DNA from 4 places in the Lysinibacillus sp. F12 genome. Region 1 is predicted to be linked to each of the others. Evidence: riboswitches for the same ligand, from Rfam matches in the RefSeq annotation. Region 1 holds a riboswitch; each other region holds the start of a gene.
The links. A riboswitch is a leader RNA that binds a small molecule or an ion and turns the genes downstream of it on or off. The one in region 1 is predicted to bind cobalamin.
Positions count from the first base shown of each region.

Region 2: linked by a shared signal. The riboswitch ahead of metE (5-methyltetrahydropteroyltriglutamate--homocysteine S-methyltransferase) and the one ahead of AC3CH7_RS00040 (ABC transporter substrate-binding protein) in region 1 are both predicted to bind cobalamin.
Region 3: linked by a shared signal. The riboswitch ahead of cobT (nicotinate-nucleotide--dimethylbenzimidazole phosphoribosyltransferase) and the one ahead of AC3CH7_RS00040 (ABC transporter substrate-binding protein) in region 1 are both predicted to bind cobalamin.
Region 4: linked by a shared signal. The riboswitch ahead of mmgD (citrate synthase) and the one ahead of AC3CH7_RS00040 (ABC transporter substrate-binding protein) in region 1 are both predicted to bind cobalamin.

Region 1 covers NZ_JBYMLP010000001.1:5,262-8,836, reverse strand. The annotation lists gene AC3CH7_RS00045 (GTP-binding protein) at 1-453, opposite strand, end outside; cobalamin riboswitch at 629-816, shown strand; gene AC3CH7_RS00040 (ABC transporter substrate-binding protein) at 981-1,976, shown strand; gene AC3CH7_RS00035 (precorrin-3B methylase) at 2,029-2,706, shown strand; gene AC3CH7_RS00030 (S9 family peptidase) at 2,778-3,575, shown strand, end outside.
Region 2 covers NZ_JBYMLP010000002.1:247,571-251,145, forward strand. The annotation lists gene metE (5-methyltetrahydropteroyltriglutamate--homocysteine S-methyltransferase) at 1-1,681, opposite strand, end outside; cobalamin riboswitch at 1,956-2,134, opposite strand; gene AC3CH7_RS08230 (YrzI family small protein) at 2,681-2,827, shown strand; gene AC3CH7_RS08235 (DUF2785 domain-containing protein) at 3,225-3,575, opposite strand, start outside.
Region 3 covers NZ_JBYMLP010000001.1:874,227-877,801, forward strand. The annotation lists gene AC3CH7_RS04515 (methionine gamma-lyase family protein) at 1-366, opposite strand, end outside; gene AC3CH7_RS04520 (trimeric intracellular cation channel family protein) at 711-1,316, shown strand; gene cobT (nicotinate-nucleotide--dimethylbenzimidazole phosphoribosyltransferase) at 1,393-2,448, opposite strand; cobalamin riboswitch at 2,540-2,716, opposite strand; gene AC3CH7_RS04530 (DMT family transporter) at 2,785-3,575, opposite strand, start outside.
Region 4 covers NZ_JBYMLP010000003.1:674,162-677,736, forward strand. The annotation lists gene AC3CH7_RS17275 (bifunctional 2-methylcitrate dehydratase/aconitate hydratase) at 1-852, opposite strand, end outside; gene mmgD (citrate synthase) at 951-2,072, opposite strand; cobalamin riboswitch at 2,262-2,456, opposite strand; gene AC3CH7_RS17285 (NUDIX hydrolase) at 2,688-3,173, shown strand; gene AC3CH7_RS17290 (ABC transporter ATP-binding protein) at 3,221-3,575, opposite strand, start outside.

The sequences.
Region 1 (3,575 bases):
TACATGTTCTGAGAAATCCTTATGCAGCTGAGTCATAACAGCTCTCACATCTGCTCCGTCACGATCTATTTTATTAATAAAAAAGAATGTAGGGACATGATAGTTCCGTAAAAGCTGCCATACAGTTTCTGTATGACCCTGTATACCCTCTACAGCACTAATAATAATGATGGCATAATCCATGACACGAATGGCACGCTCCATCTCAGGGGAGAAATCGACATGCCCTGGTGTATCGATCAGCGTATATGTATCGTCGCCGATAGTCATGCGACCTTGCTCGGCAAATATTGTAATGCCACGTTTACGCTCAAGCTCATGATTATCTAAATAGGCATCCTGATGATCGACACGCCCCCGCGCTTGAATACTATTGGTATGATAAAGCATTTGCTCAGAAAAGGTTGTTTTTCCTGCATCAACATGAGCAAGAACCCCAATCGTCTTGTACATACTAAATCCTCGTTTCTATAGGTGGCTATGTTCTCATTGTATCAGAATACTAGCACAAATAATTCTTGTAAAATGATTCGTCTTTTTGTCGAAATAGTGCTAATATAATGATGATTGCAGATTTTGCAATTTACTCTGATTGCGAATTAACTCATGAACTGCTAGTCTATCAATAGAATGAATAAAACATATTGGTGCAAATGGCATTTGTCATTTTGCTTAAAAGGGAAATCGGTGTAATTCCGATGCTGTCCCGCAACTGTAAATGGGGAGTCTATACAGGATGCCACTGTAGTTTAACTATGGGAAGGTGTATAGATGATGAACCTAAGCCAGGATACCTGCCAGTATGTGTATGCTAACTAAGAACCACGAGGATGGGGATAGTGATAAAGGTAACTATACCGTTTTTTCACTATGCTACTCTCTTGGCGACAAGAGGGTTTTTTTATGCCCTTCCAATGATCCTGGTAGCAAAGAAGTCTCTGATTTCTTTCTATATTTATGACAACAAAGGAGAAAAGGACATGAAAAAATGGAGAAGTATATGGCTGGTCATGCTCATCGCGCTCATCGCAGTTTTAGGAGCGTGTGGTACAAAGGACAAGCCTGAATCAGCAACGCAAACTGAAAAAGTTGAACCGTCTGAGGCGACAACGACTGAGGTAATCATTAAAAATAATGGAACTACCCAAACCTATAAGGAAGCACCTACAAAGGCAATTAGCTTAAATCAGCATGTAACAGAAATTATGCTTGCATTAGGGCTAGAGGATTCCATGGTAGGGACTGCTTATTTAGATGACGAAATCTACGAGCCGCTTCAAGCAGCCTACGATAAAGTTCCTGTTCTTTCAGATCAATACCCAACGAAGGAGCAAGTCATTGATGCCGGGGCAGATTTCTTGTATGCAGGCTGGAAAAGTGGCTTTGGTGAAAAAGGTGTAGGAACACCAGAGGAGCTTGAGGAATTAGGAATTCATACGTATTTACATACAGCTTCTAATATGACAAAGCCAACATTAGAGGATATTTTCACTGATATTCGTCATATTGCAGAAATATTCCGCGTGGAAGATCGCGGCGAAGCATTCATTGAACAAATGACAAAAGATGTCGAAGAAGTTCAAGCTAAATTACCAAAAGATAGAGAAAATTTACGTGTTCTAGTCTTTGACAGTGGTGAAAAAGATGTATTCACAGCTGGCCAAAACTTTATGAATGAGCTGGTGACAATCGCTGGCGGTCAAAATATCTTTGGAGATGTGGAGTCAGGGTGGACAACCGTGTCGAAGGAAGATGCAGTAGATCGCAATCCAGAGGTGGTTGTCATAATTAATTATGGTGAAACAACGGCTGAACAAAAGATAAATTTCTTAAAAAATGATCCAGCCTTGAAGGAAATGGAAGCAGTCAAAAATGATCGCTTTGTCATCCTTCCACTTTCAGCGGCATCTGAAGGGGTCCGTGCAGCAGAGGCCATTCAAATTTTAGCTAAGGGCTTCTACCCAGAAAACTTTTAAAAATTTCGAGCTAGCAAAGTGCTAGCTCCTTTTTCTTAAGGAGCGATAACTATTGAACGCATTTCGTCAAAACATACCAGATAAAACATTTGAGACCCTTAATCAGCAAGGTGGATTTTCGCGATTAGCAGTAAGCCCTGGCATTATCAATAAGCATTACACACCAGCCCAATTTCAAAAAATAGCAGAAATTGTAGGAGAGAAGGGAGCCATTAAATACTCGGCTTCCTATAGCATATTATTATCGATTCCCTCTAGTGAATTAACTGAAGCTACCCGTGCCTTACAGGAGGCTGGACTGTTTGTTGCATCGTCAGGGCCTCATATTGTTATGAAAGCATGTGATTTTTGTGACGGTGAAAAAATGGAAGCAGTTCCTCAAACAGAACAGCTCTATCAGGCGTTGGATGGTATAACCGTGCCTGCAAGAATGCGAGTCAATGTGAATGGCTGTGCATCCGCCTGTTATAATCCCACATATGATGACATCGGTTTGGTCTATCAGCATGAGAGCTTTGATGTTTATCTAGGAGCCATTCCTATGGGGACGAAAGCACAGGCGGGTACTCTCTTTGCAAAGAGAGTAAGGATCGACCATATTGAAAATTTTTTGCTACAAATCATTCGTCTTTATCAGGACCAAGCTCGTTCCAATGAACCTTTTTATAAGTTTTATCGCAGAACAAAATCGAATGCGGATTGGGAACTAGTAAAAAAATCGATCGAGTAGCAGGAATAATACTTAGGGTGTCGAAATATTGTAGTAGAGCATAGAAAATGACAATACAAAGGAGCAAGAACATGACATCTAAACAAGGGATTCAACCAGAGGATCTTTATCGCTTGAAATCAGTGGCAGATCCACAGCTCTCACCTGATGGGACTGAGGTAGTTTATGTAGAGACACGTATTGATGAGAAGAAAAAGGACTATATATCTAATTTGTTTTATATGAATTTAAAAGACAAACGTCCTCAGCAATGGACATATGGTGACTATCGGACAAGCTCTCCTGTGTGGTCGCCAGATGGCAGTCAAATTGCTTTTTCTTCTACAAGATCAGGCAAGCCGCAAATTTTTGTGCTTTCGAAAACAGGTGGGGAGGCAAAACAAGTAACGTATTGTAAAAACGGTGCGTCAACGCCTGTCTGGTCTCCATGTGGAGAGAAAATTGCCTTTTCCGTTATGCTCGGTAAAGATGAAACTATTCTAGATAAAGTTGAAGATGACAAGAAAGAAGAAAAAGAACTAAAGCCGCTAGAAATCGATAAGATGAAACATAAATCAGATGCTGGTGGATTTACGGATATGGACCAGCATACCCACATCGCTATTGTCGATTTAAAATCTGGTGACTTAGAGCAAATGACAGAAGGGAACAAGCATTGCCATCTGAGTACATGGTCGCCCGATGGCAACTATCTTACGTACTTAGCAGATCAAGCAGAGGATTTAGATTTTTCATTTAATGCGGATATTTACTTATTAGATATAGAAACAAAAAAGAGTCGCAAGGTAACCGAGGGAATTGGCTCTTATTACCAAACATCATGGTCTCCTAATAGCCGCTTCCTTTCCTTCGTTGGGGGAAAACGTGAG
Region 2 (3,575 bases), on a different contig from region 1:
CTGGCCCTGTCAGCATCCCTTTGACAAAGCGCTTCGTTAAGCTTTGGGCATACGCTGACTCTTTCACGGTAATGGATGAAGTCCATTCAACATCTCCATAAATAATCGGAGGCTTCACACAGCGAGAACCATACGAAACCACCCATGCTTTTTCAGTAAAGGCAAAGCCCGTCAGTTTTTCACCGAAATACTCGACCATGTCTGTCCGTTCAAATTCTCCATGAACCAGTACATCTATATCCATATCCTCCTGCAAGTGAATCCAGCGCTTTGTTTCCAGTTCAATAAATGCTTCATAGTCTGTATTCGATATTTGTTTCTTTCGCCAAGCATTCCGATTTCTCTTCACCTCATCAGATTGAGGAAAGCTACCGATTGTTGTTGTAGGGAATAGTGGTAAGGCTAACGCCTGCTGCTGTAATTTTTGACGTTGACTAAAATCACTATGTCGCTCAAAATCCTTTGTGGAGACGGATTGAACGGCTTGCTGGATCATCTTATTTTGACGAATCGGATGATTTTTTAGTGCTTCAATGGCTTTCATACTTTCTGAGAAATTATGACGTCGAGTTCCGTTTTGACCCTTTCTATATTTAGTTAGCTCAGTAATCTCTTCGATTTTTTCATCGGCAAACGCCAGTGCTTGTTTGAGAACAGGGTCCAACTTCTTTTCAAATGAAGTAGATATTGGTACATGTTGCAGGTTACTTGAAGGTTGAATCCACAATTCCTTAGCATCACTTAGTTTTTCAATTGCTTGAATCATGGCATTCGCTTCCGCTAGGTTTGAACGCCATATATCACGACCATTGACCACCCCAATGGCTAAAACTTTATCTGGAGGGAAACCATATTGTCGAAGTGACTCCATATTCCCTTTATAGCCATGTACAAAATCTAAGCCAAATCCTTGTACAGGCAGTGTAATTAATGTTTCATAGGAGCATAATGCTTCAAAGTATGTTTGTAGCATTAGTTTTGCTGCTGGAACTGTCATCATCAATTGAGCATAGATTTCTTGAACTAGCTTCAGTTCTGCTGAGTCAAGTGTCGTCACTAAAGAAGGCTCCTCTATTTGAATCCATTCGGCACCTGCATCTACTAATTCTTGAATAATCTGGGCATAGAGAGGTATTAAGGCTAATAAGTATTCGACCTGCGTTAATTTATTGTAGCCCTTAGTGAGCTTATAAAATGTATAGGGGCCAATAAGTGTCGGCTTCGCCATAATACCGAACGCTTCCTTTGCCTCTAAAAAGTCTGCTAATACCTTATTTTCTGTTAGCTGCAACGGTTGTCCTTCATACTCAGGAACAATGTAGTGATAGTTGGTATTAAACCATTTGGTCATTTCACTAGCTACTGCTGAATGATTTCCTCTCGCTACACTGTAGTAGGTATGTAAATCTACCCTTCCACCTTGCCAGTTAAAGCGCTTCGGTACTAAGCCGAACATTAAGGCAGTATCCAACATTCTATCGTACAATGTGAAATCTCCTACTGTCACCACATCTATGCCGAGTTGTAGCTGCTTTTCAATTCTTGATAAACGAATACTTTTTAGTGTAGCCTGAAAATCCTCTTCCGTTAGTTCTTGACGCCAAAATGCTTCTAATGCCTTCTTCCATTCGCGATCATCTCCGATATATGGGTAGCCAATGAGTGTACTAGTATAAGTCATCTTTCATCTCCCTTTCATCAAAAAAATTTACTTCTAGCTTGCTCTACAAATTTGGTTATCCACATGCTAGTTTCGTTGCCCTATATGAAAACCAGTGGGCTTCACTTTGCAATATTAGCATGATAAAAAGCCATTCTCCTTTTTGGAAAATGGCTGCATAGTAAAATTATTAATACAAAAACAATACGAAAAAAAAAGAACTTCCGTATACATCATCTGTTTTCGCACAGTGCCTATTGGTCACTATTCACCACCTATTTCCACGTAGGTATTTGGTGTGTACTAGAAATTGGCAGGTCTCCTGGCTTCTCATCAACACGTCTCACAGCCTTCCCAGTTTCCCAGTGGCATTTGTGATTTGCTCCGAATTACAGTTGCGGGACAGCGTCGGATTTGCACCGACTTCCCTTTTAAGCCAAACTTTCATCTGGCACCATTTCTTACACTATATTCAGTTATACCCCTACTATACCATATATTTCAGAATAGTAGAAATTGTTTTTATATAAAAATTTATCTATTTACTTTGTTTTTAATTGTCAACAACTTGACCCTTACCCTTAGTGATAATGCCTTAATGATGTTTGTTGGCTTTAAGACTACTATTTCTACTATTCGCTACCCCAAAAAATCAGATAACTAACAATGTAAAGCAGCAAAGAATTTTTCTAGACTTTTACACAATCAGGAATTCTTAGTAAAAGTTGTTTACAAACAACTTAAAAAATGATATACTTACAAAGTAAAAAATTCTTAAGGAGGTCGAATGAAATGTTCGTTATCGCTAAATTAATGTCATTGGTAGTTACAACTTCAGTAAAAATGAAAATCACACATTCGACCAGATCGGAATGGATCGCTTAAGTTTTTTGTAATTAAGTATACCCATACCGCAGGGAGAAGTGTGCCCCTGCGGTATTTTTGTGTCTTTTTTCACCGTAGAGGAGTCTCTCTGCGGTTTTTTTCATTCCTCATGGTAATTTAAGGAGGTGATAATAAATGATGTTAAACATTTTTGCTCTTACGATAACTATTACAAAACGTGAGATTTCTATTGAAAAAGCACTTCAACATGAAAATGCGAAAAAAATCTTTGAAGAGAACAGAAGAAAAGTAGAAAATTATATTCGTATTCGTCAATATTAATGTTGTAATTTTAAAAAACAGGAAAGGTGGGAATAGAAATGATTTATATGATCAAAAGACGATATGCAGTTTTATGGCTGGAGAAAGACACAACCACCAGATGAAGTAATATTTTATAATCCCTGTAAAGCTAACCCGTTCTAATCTAGGACGGGTTGCTTCAGGATATGTTTTGCACTTTTCAAGCGATTTTTTACACATACCACTTGTTGTAGTTTAAGAAAATGCGGCATTACAATGTTCGAAAAATTCTAATTCTACAAAGCGTAATTCCTCGATACTAAAATTGAATGTAGCAATTTAGCCTAATTCAATTATTCTACTCCATTAGCCATCCATGTAACAAAAAACAGCGCTTCTCAGCCAAATCCAAGGATTAGGACAACCCCTTAATCCTTTAACTGATAGAAAACCTGTTTAATTTTGCCTCAGTGCCAAGTATGGCAGTATTAAGCTCATTTCCTCGGCTATCTTGTCCCCTTCTGAAATAGAGACTGCGTAAAAAATTCTTGCTGTTCACGCGAGCAATCACCTGACTGCGACTTCTCGGCAAATTGCAGCATTGCGCTAAGCAGCTAATCCAATCAGCAATTTCTTGATGTGGAAGTAATTCTTTGTCAATCATTGTATCCACGATATTGACCAACCGCTCATCATCCTCATCACTAAAAATATGTATTCCATTATGGAGCATGCTAGATATAGCGACAAGCACCTCACGTAGCATTGCAACGCTGCTCTCCTCGCA
Region 3 (3,575 bases), 870 kb from region 1:
TTGTAACGTATCATATGGCTGTCCAGAAATATAGAGCAACTCATCACCAGGACGCAGCACACCGAATAAACTAAGCGTAATTGCATGTGTGCCTGAAATAATTTGCGGTCGAACAATGGCGGACTCTGCTCCAAACACCTCAGCATAGACACGCTCTAAATTATCGCGTCCCTCATCGTCATAGCCATAGCCATTGGATGGGTGTAAATGATAATCACTCACTTGATGCTTACGAAATGCCGCTAGCACTTTTTGTTGGTTATAAAACGCCATCTCCTCCACCCTAGCATGAAAAGGTCTCACTCTTTCTTCTATTGTTGCCGCTAAAGATAGCGTCGATGCTGATAAATTAGATGTAAACGTCATTCTTTTCTTCTCCATTTCACAATTGTCATGCATATTATTCCGTAAACTTTATTCTATATCTAAATGGACCTCGATTATCCTAGGATTCCCTGATTGTCTACTTGTAATGAACGCTTATGACAGATGTTTTTCTTTATTTCATTAACATCTTATCAATTTGTATAGGTCCCTGTAAAACTTGCCTATTGTTTCTGAGTGAAATTTACGCTAAGCTAATGTGCGGACTTATTTCAAGAAGCGTATTTAATGTTTAATTTTGGCTATTAAATTCATAGATTTTGTTACTTACAGGATCTTTCAACTTTAGGAATGAGGTTCATTTATTGATAGAAGGGGTGAAAGGGATGGCTTGGGAAGTTTTTAGTATGATCGGTACAATTGCCTTTGCTATTTCTGGGGCAATTATTGCAATGGAAGAGGAATACGATTTATTCGGTGTTTATATACTCGGTATTGTCACTGCTTTTGGTGGAGGGGCTATTCGAAATTTACTTATCGGTCTACCTGTCACGACATTATGGGGACAGGATATGATGTTTCAAATTGCGCTTGCTGCAATTACCATATTTTTTATTTTTCCACATCATTTGATTCAACATTGGCATCGTTGGGGTAATTTTACAGATGCGATTGGTTTATCAGCATTTGCTATTCAAGGCGCACTCTACGCCGTAAAGCTGGATATGCCGATTAGTGCTGTCATCGTAGCTGCGGTCTTAACAGGGTCGGGTGGTGGTATCGTGCGTGATTTATTAGCTAGACGAAAACCACTTGTACTTCGTGACGAAGTCTATGGTGTGTGGGCTGCTCTCGCAGGGCTTGTTATTGGATTTGAAGTTTTTACAGGAGATATCTTCCTTTATATTTTATTTGCGGTAATTACAGCATTACGTATTCTTTCCTATATGATGAAATGGCGTTTACCTTTGCGAAGGTTGAATCGGGCATAGAGTCTATCATTGATAAAAAAAAACGAATAAGCGCAAATAGCTCTTTAACTATTTGCGCTTATTTGTTTTTCAGTAACTATTTAGCCAAAAGATTCGTTGCTTCTTCCAGCGTCACCATATTTTTCATCATTGAGCAAGCAGCATCTAATAGAGGAAAGGCTAGGGCTGCACCTGAACCTTCTCCTAACCGCATATTCATATGCAGCATCGGTTCCACTCCCAACAATTCAGCGGCTATTTTAGCTCCGGGTTCCTCCGAAGCATGAGAAGCTATGATAAAGTCCTTTACTTTCGGTTCAATTTGATAAGCTATAAGCGCAGCAATAGTCGAAATAAAACCATCAATCACAACAGGTTTTCGGTGACTTGCGGCAGCAAGTATAATACCAGCCATAGCCCCAATCTCTAGCCCTCCAACTTTAGCTAGTACATCAATGATATCGTTAGGATTTGGTTGGTTAAGCATAATTGCTTTTTCAATGACCGCTGCTTTATGAGCAATTCCTCCTTGACCAACACCTGCTCCAAACCCGGTTATTTGAATAGGGTCATAGCCAGTCAAAACAGCTAAGATTGCTGTGCTCGGCGTTGTATTACCAATGCCCATCTCACCTGTTCCAAGTAGGTTGGCCCCTTTTGTAATTTCGTCTGTTGCCACACGAATCCCCACTTCTATGGATTGAATAGCCTCCTCTCTAGACATAGCAGGGCCCTGTGCTATATTACCTGTTCCATATTTCACCTTTTGGATGATTACGTCCGCATTGAGAGGGATATCCTCCTTAACTCCAACATCTACCGTTACAACTTTGGTATTGGTCACACTTGCAATTGCACAAACACCTGTACCTCCCTTCGGAAAATTCAATGTTTGAAATAAAGTAACCTCTTGAGGATTCAGCGTCACGCCTTCTTCACAAACTCCATGATCTGCTGCACAGACAATCATCACCTTTTTATCAATCATCGGATATAACTGGCCTGTAATTCCAGATAGTTGCACAGCAATGGACTCCAATTTCCCTAAGCTTCCTGGAGGCTTACAAAGAATATCTATTCGTTTTCTTGCTTGCTCCCTACTATTTTTATCAGCGCCTTGAATGTTTTGAATCGTGTCATGTAATAATTGCATTGTCATTTCTCCTCTCGTTCTTCATGAAGACAAAATAAAAGCCTGTAGTTTATTGTCATGACAAATAAACTACAGACTTTTCCATCATCTATATTCTTAAAGCAAATAGGCAGGTCTCCTGGCTTAAGTTCAACATTTCATAGTACCTTCCCAGCAATGAGCTAGTGGTCTTCACTATTAAACTCCCTTTTACAGTGGCGGGTCCGCTAAAGTTTTTCACTTTATTCCCTATTCTCCCTTAATGGGCACCTAATGCTTATATTAAACTACTTTTAATCTACGACAGAGTATTTTTTCTGTCAATATTTGAATGCGTTACTTGTATCATTTCTTCGGCTACCTATTTTTTTCTAGCTCACTTAGCAATGTTGACCCTAATAATAGTATCGCTCCTATTAGTTGTAGTAGCGTCATTTTTTCTCCAATAAACATCGTTGAAATGACTAATGATGTCAGTGGATCTATATAGCTAAGGATGGCTATACTTTGCCCTTTCAGCTTTGACATGCCCCAAAAGAACAATAAAAATCCAACTCCTGCATGGACAATACCTAATACTATTAATAGTAAGACTGACTTAAAACTGATTGTCATGACCTGAAATCCTGTTGTCCCAAGTATATAAAAACAAAGGAAAAATGCTGCTAAAGCTAGTTGAATTAATGTATTTCCCGGTTCTTTTATGTTACCTATACATTTATTTGTAAATGTTAGAGCTGTGTAAAAGCATGCGGCGATAAGACCGTAGACAATGCCAATAAATTGTTTACTGTCCCCAGTGCCTTGACTTTGGACAATCAAATAAAGTCCGATAAGGGCTACACAGACATACATCATTTTTCTGCCAACTAGCTTCTCCTTTAAGATAATTGGAGATAAACAGATAACGAGTACTGGTGCAACATAATAACTAAGTGCAGCATTAGCAATTGTTGTTTCTTTATAAGCCTGAAATAAAAAAATCCAATTCCCACATAAGGCAACACTAGAAAGTACTAATTTCCACTTATTTTTGAGAATACTTCTTTTCGTAAAGCTTTCCTTTTTATAAATAAAAATCACTATCAAAAAACAAGCACCAATTAAGCTCATCCAAAAAGCGATTTCACTTGAAGATAAAGGTATAT
Region 4 (3,575 bases), on a different contig from region 1:
TGAAACTTTAAAGAGGACATTTTCCATAACATAAGATGCAAGTGGTCTCGCAAGCTTTAATTCTTGCTTATGAAAGAGCACATCTTGGAATCCCCAGCCTGGTGCAGATAATGCAGTTGCATAGCCCATTTCCCCTTTCACAGCCATCATTGCTAGTTGTACGGCCCTGCTTGTAGCATCGCCAGCAGCCCATGATTTTCTTGATCCCGTATTAGGAGCATGTCGATAGGTTCTTAAACTTGAATTATCAATCCAAGCATTTGATAGAGCATTGACAATCTCTTGATGAGTGCCCCCTAAAGCCTTTGTAACAACAGCTGTTGTCGCTATTTTGACAAATAAAACGTGATCTAAGCCAACACGATTTAAGCTATTTTCGAGTGCAAGTATTCCTTGTATTTCATGGGCTTGAATCATCATTTCTAAAACATCTTTCATTTGGAGAGGCTCTTGCCCTTCTGCAACACGTACACGACTCAAATAATCAGCTACAGCTAAAATACCACCAAGATTATCAGAAGGATGCCCCCATTCTGCCGCCAACCATGTATCGTTATAATCCAACCAACGGATCATACAACCGATATTAAAGGCACCTTTAACTGGATCAAGGACATAGGATGTTCCTGGAATACGAGTACCATTTGGAACGACTGTACCTGGTACTACAGGACCTAGAAGTTTTGTACATTCAGGATATTGTAAAGCTAAAATGCCACAACCTAACGTATCCAATAAAACATATCGAGCCGTTTCGTAAGCTTCTTCGCTCGTAATCTTTGTGTTTAATACGTAATCCGCAATATCAATAAGAAGCTGGTCTGTCATCGTTTTTTCATTCGTTTTAATCATCTATATCTTCCTTTCAAGGTATGAATTTGATATACTAGTATGCTGATGGGCATTGGTCAGAATGTCCATCAGCTCTATGGCGAGTTGTTAAAACTTGATTATACCGACAATTCTTCAAGGTTATGACGCTCGCCTATATAATGAACACGAGGTCTAAATAATCGATTATTGTCATGTTGTTCGATCACATGTGCACATAAACCGATCGTTCGAGAGCCAAAGAAAATAGGCGTATATAATTCAATTGGTAAGCCCAGCATGTAGTACACGGGCGCAGCATAATAATCTAAATTTGGATACAAGCCTTTTTCCTCCACCATCACTTTTTCACCGGCTTCGCACATGTGATATAAGCAGTCATCCCCTTGCTCCAAGCATAGTTTATACAAAGCTTCTTTCATGATCTGCGCTCTTGGGTCCATTTTTTTCATATAGACACGATGGCCAAAGCCCATTATTTTATCTTTATTTTTGAGCTTGTTTTTCAGCATCGCTTCAAAGCCCTCCACAGTCTTAGCTTCAAGCAGCATATACATGACTGCCTCGTTCGCCCCACCATGCAAATTTCCTTTCAATGATGCGACAGCACCAGTTAGAGCACCATACAGATCGGATTGTGTGGAGGCAATAACACGAGCAGCAAAGGTCGAATTCGGCATTTCATGTTCACTATATAAAACAAGTGATTGGTCAAAAATTCCCTCTTCTAATGGTGTTGGTTTTCTTCCAGTAATCATGTAATAAAAATTAGCACTATAAGAAAGCTGACTATCCGGTTCTACAACATCTTGACCATTTAATACACGGTAGCTATTCGCAACGATGTTGGGCATTCCACCTAAAAGTCGATATGCTCGTGTTACATTCATTTCAGTCGAACGATCATGGATGTGCTGATCATACCCTGCTAACGCTGAAATTCCAGTTCGAAGGCCGTCCATCGCATGTGTCCCATTTGGTAATAAGTTGAAAATTTGAAAAAGCTCTTGTGGAACGTGATAGTTTTCTTTCAATTTATCCTGTACGTCAGCTTGTTGCTCAGTAGTTGGTAGGTTTCCGTGCAATAATAAATGGACAATATCTAAATAGGCGTATCGCTGAGATAGTTCAATCAAATCATAGCCACGTATAACAATTTGACTGCCTACTACGTCTAAGAAAGACAGTTTTGTTTCCGCAGCAATAACTCCATCAAGACCTGGTGAATACGTTAACTCCATAGATTACAACCCCTTTGTTTAATCATTCTTGTAAGCGTTACCATTCAAACTCGAAAGAACAACAAAAAAACAACTTCTATCCTTTAGAAGTTGTTAATCTACAAAAGTATGACAGAACAAAAAACAGTGAACTTACATCCATTCACAATCATCATACAGTAGCTAACACCTCCCTATCCTCGTAGGTCAATTGATGCTTATTTAGTGGCAGGTCTCCTGACTTATCATCAACGTTCCTATAACACCTTCCCGTTTTGAAGAACAAAACAGTGGTCTCGTTATGGAACTCCTACATACAGTTGCGGGACAGTGTTGGACTCACACCAACTTCCCTTTTAATCAAATGGAATCAAACCCATTTGAACCACCAAAATTTAGCATATTCAATTTGTCTTTTTACCTTAACATAGAGGTTTCCAAACAATCAATATAGGTAAAATTCAGAAAAGACTGATTATAAAAAGCTATTTTTCATTTTTGACGAACTATTCTGCATATTTAAGCATTATTTCGCTCAAAAAAAGATTGTTAATCAATCCCAATGGAGCTATATTTATGAAGCCTGCTTTAAAAAAGCGATTTGTTTTGCATTACGATGAAACGAGGAGTGACGGGATGGGCTATATAACTGAATTAAGAAAGCTTATCGGTAATAGACCAATTATAAGCGTTGGTTCGACAGTTCTTGTTGTTAATGATGATAAGAAAATACTCTTTCAACATCGTTCAGATACGTTGGATTGGGGATTACCTGGCGGTTCAATGGAAATAAACGAAACATTAGAGCAGGTTGCTGCTCGTGAACTTTATGAGGAAACTGGTCTCGTGGCTAAAGAGTTTGAGTTTATCGGTGTTTTTTCAGGACCTGATTATTACTACTGTTATCCGAATGGCGATGAAATCTATACAGTCATTCACCTTTATAGAGCTAAACATGTAAGGGGTGTATTGGAAATGAAGGATGGTGAGAGCTTAAGCCTCACTTATTTCAGTAAGGAAGAACTTCCGAATAATATGGAACAGAGGACGGTCGCTCTCTTAAACAACCTAGAGGGCAAAATATGGGGGTTCGAAAGCTCCTTTACGAAGCTTTCCAAATAACAATGTAAGAATTTTAATAAGGACTTTCTTCGCAAAGACATTTCAGATCATTCCAAACTAGTATTCTTGTGAATTCTTTCGCGAGGGTGACTGGGCAAAATCGCGTTGTATAGCTCAAGTGATGCGGAATGCTTAAATGGTTCACCTTTCATGATTTCCTCTACTAGCTGACCATTTTGCATGACGAGGATGCGATCTGAAATAAAGCGTGTAGCCTGTAAGTCATGAGAAATGAAAATGTATGCAAGTTGCAAATCCTTTTGTAGTGTCTGCAGTAATTGAATGATTTGTTTTCGCAAAATCATATCTAAACTACTAATGGGTTCATCTAAAACAATTAATTTTGGATGTAAGGCAAGCGCTCTTGCAATGTTCACACGCTGTTGTTGTCCCCCACTAAGC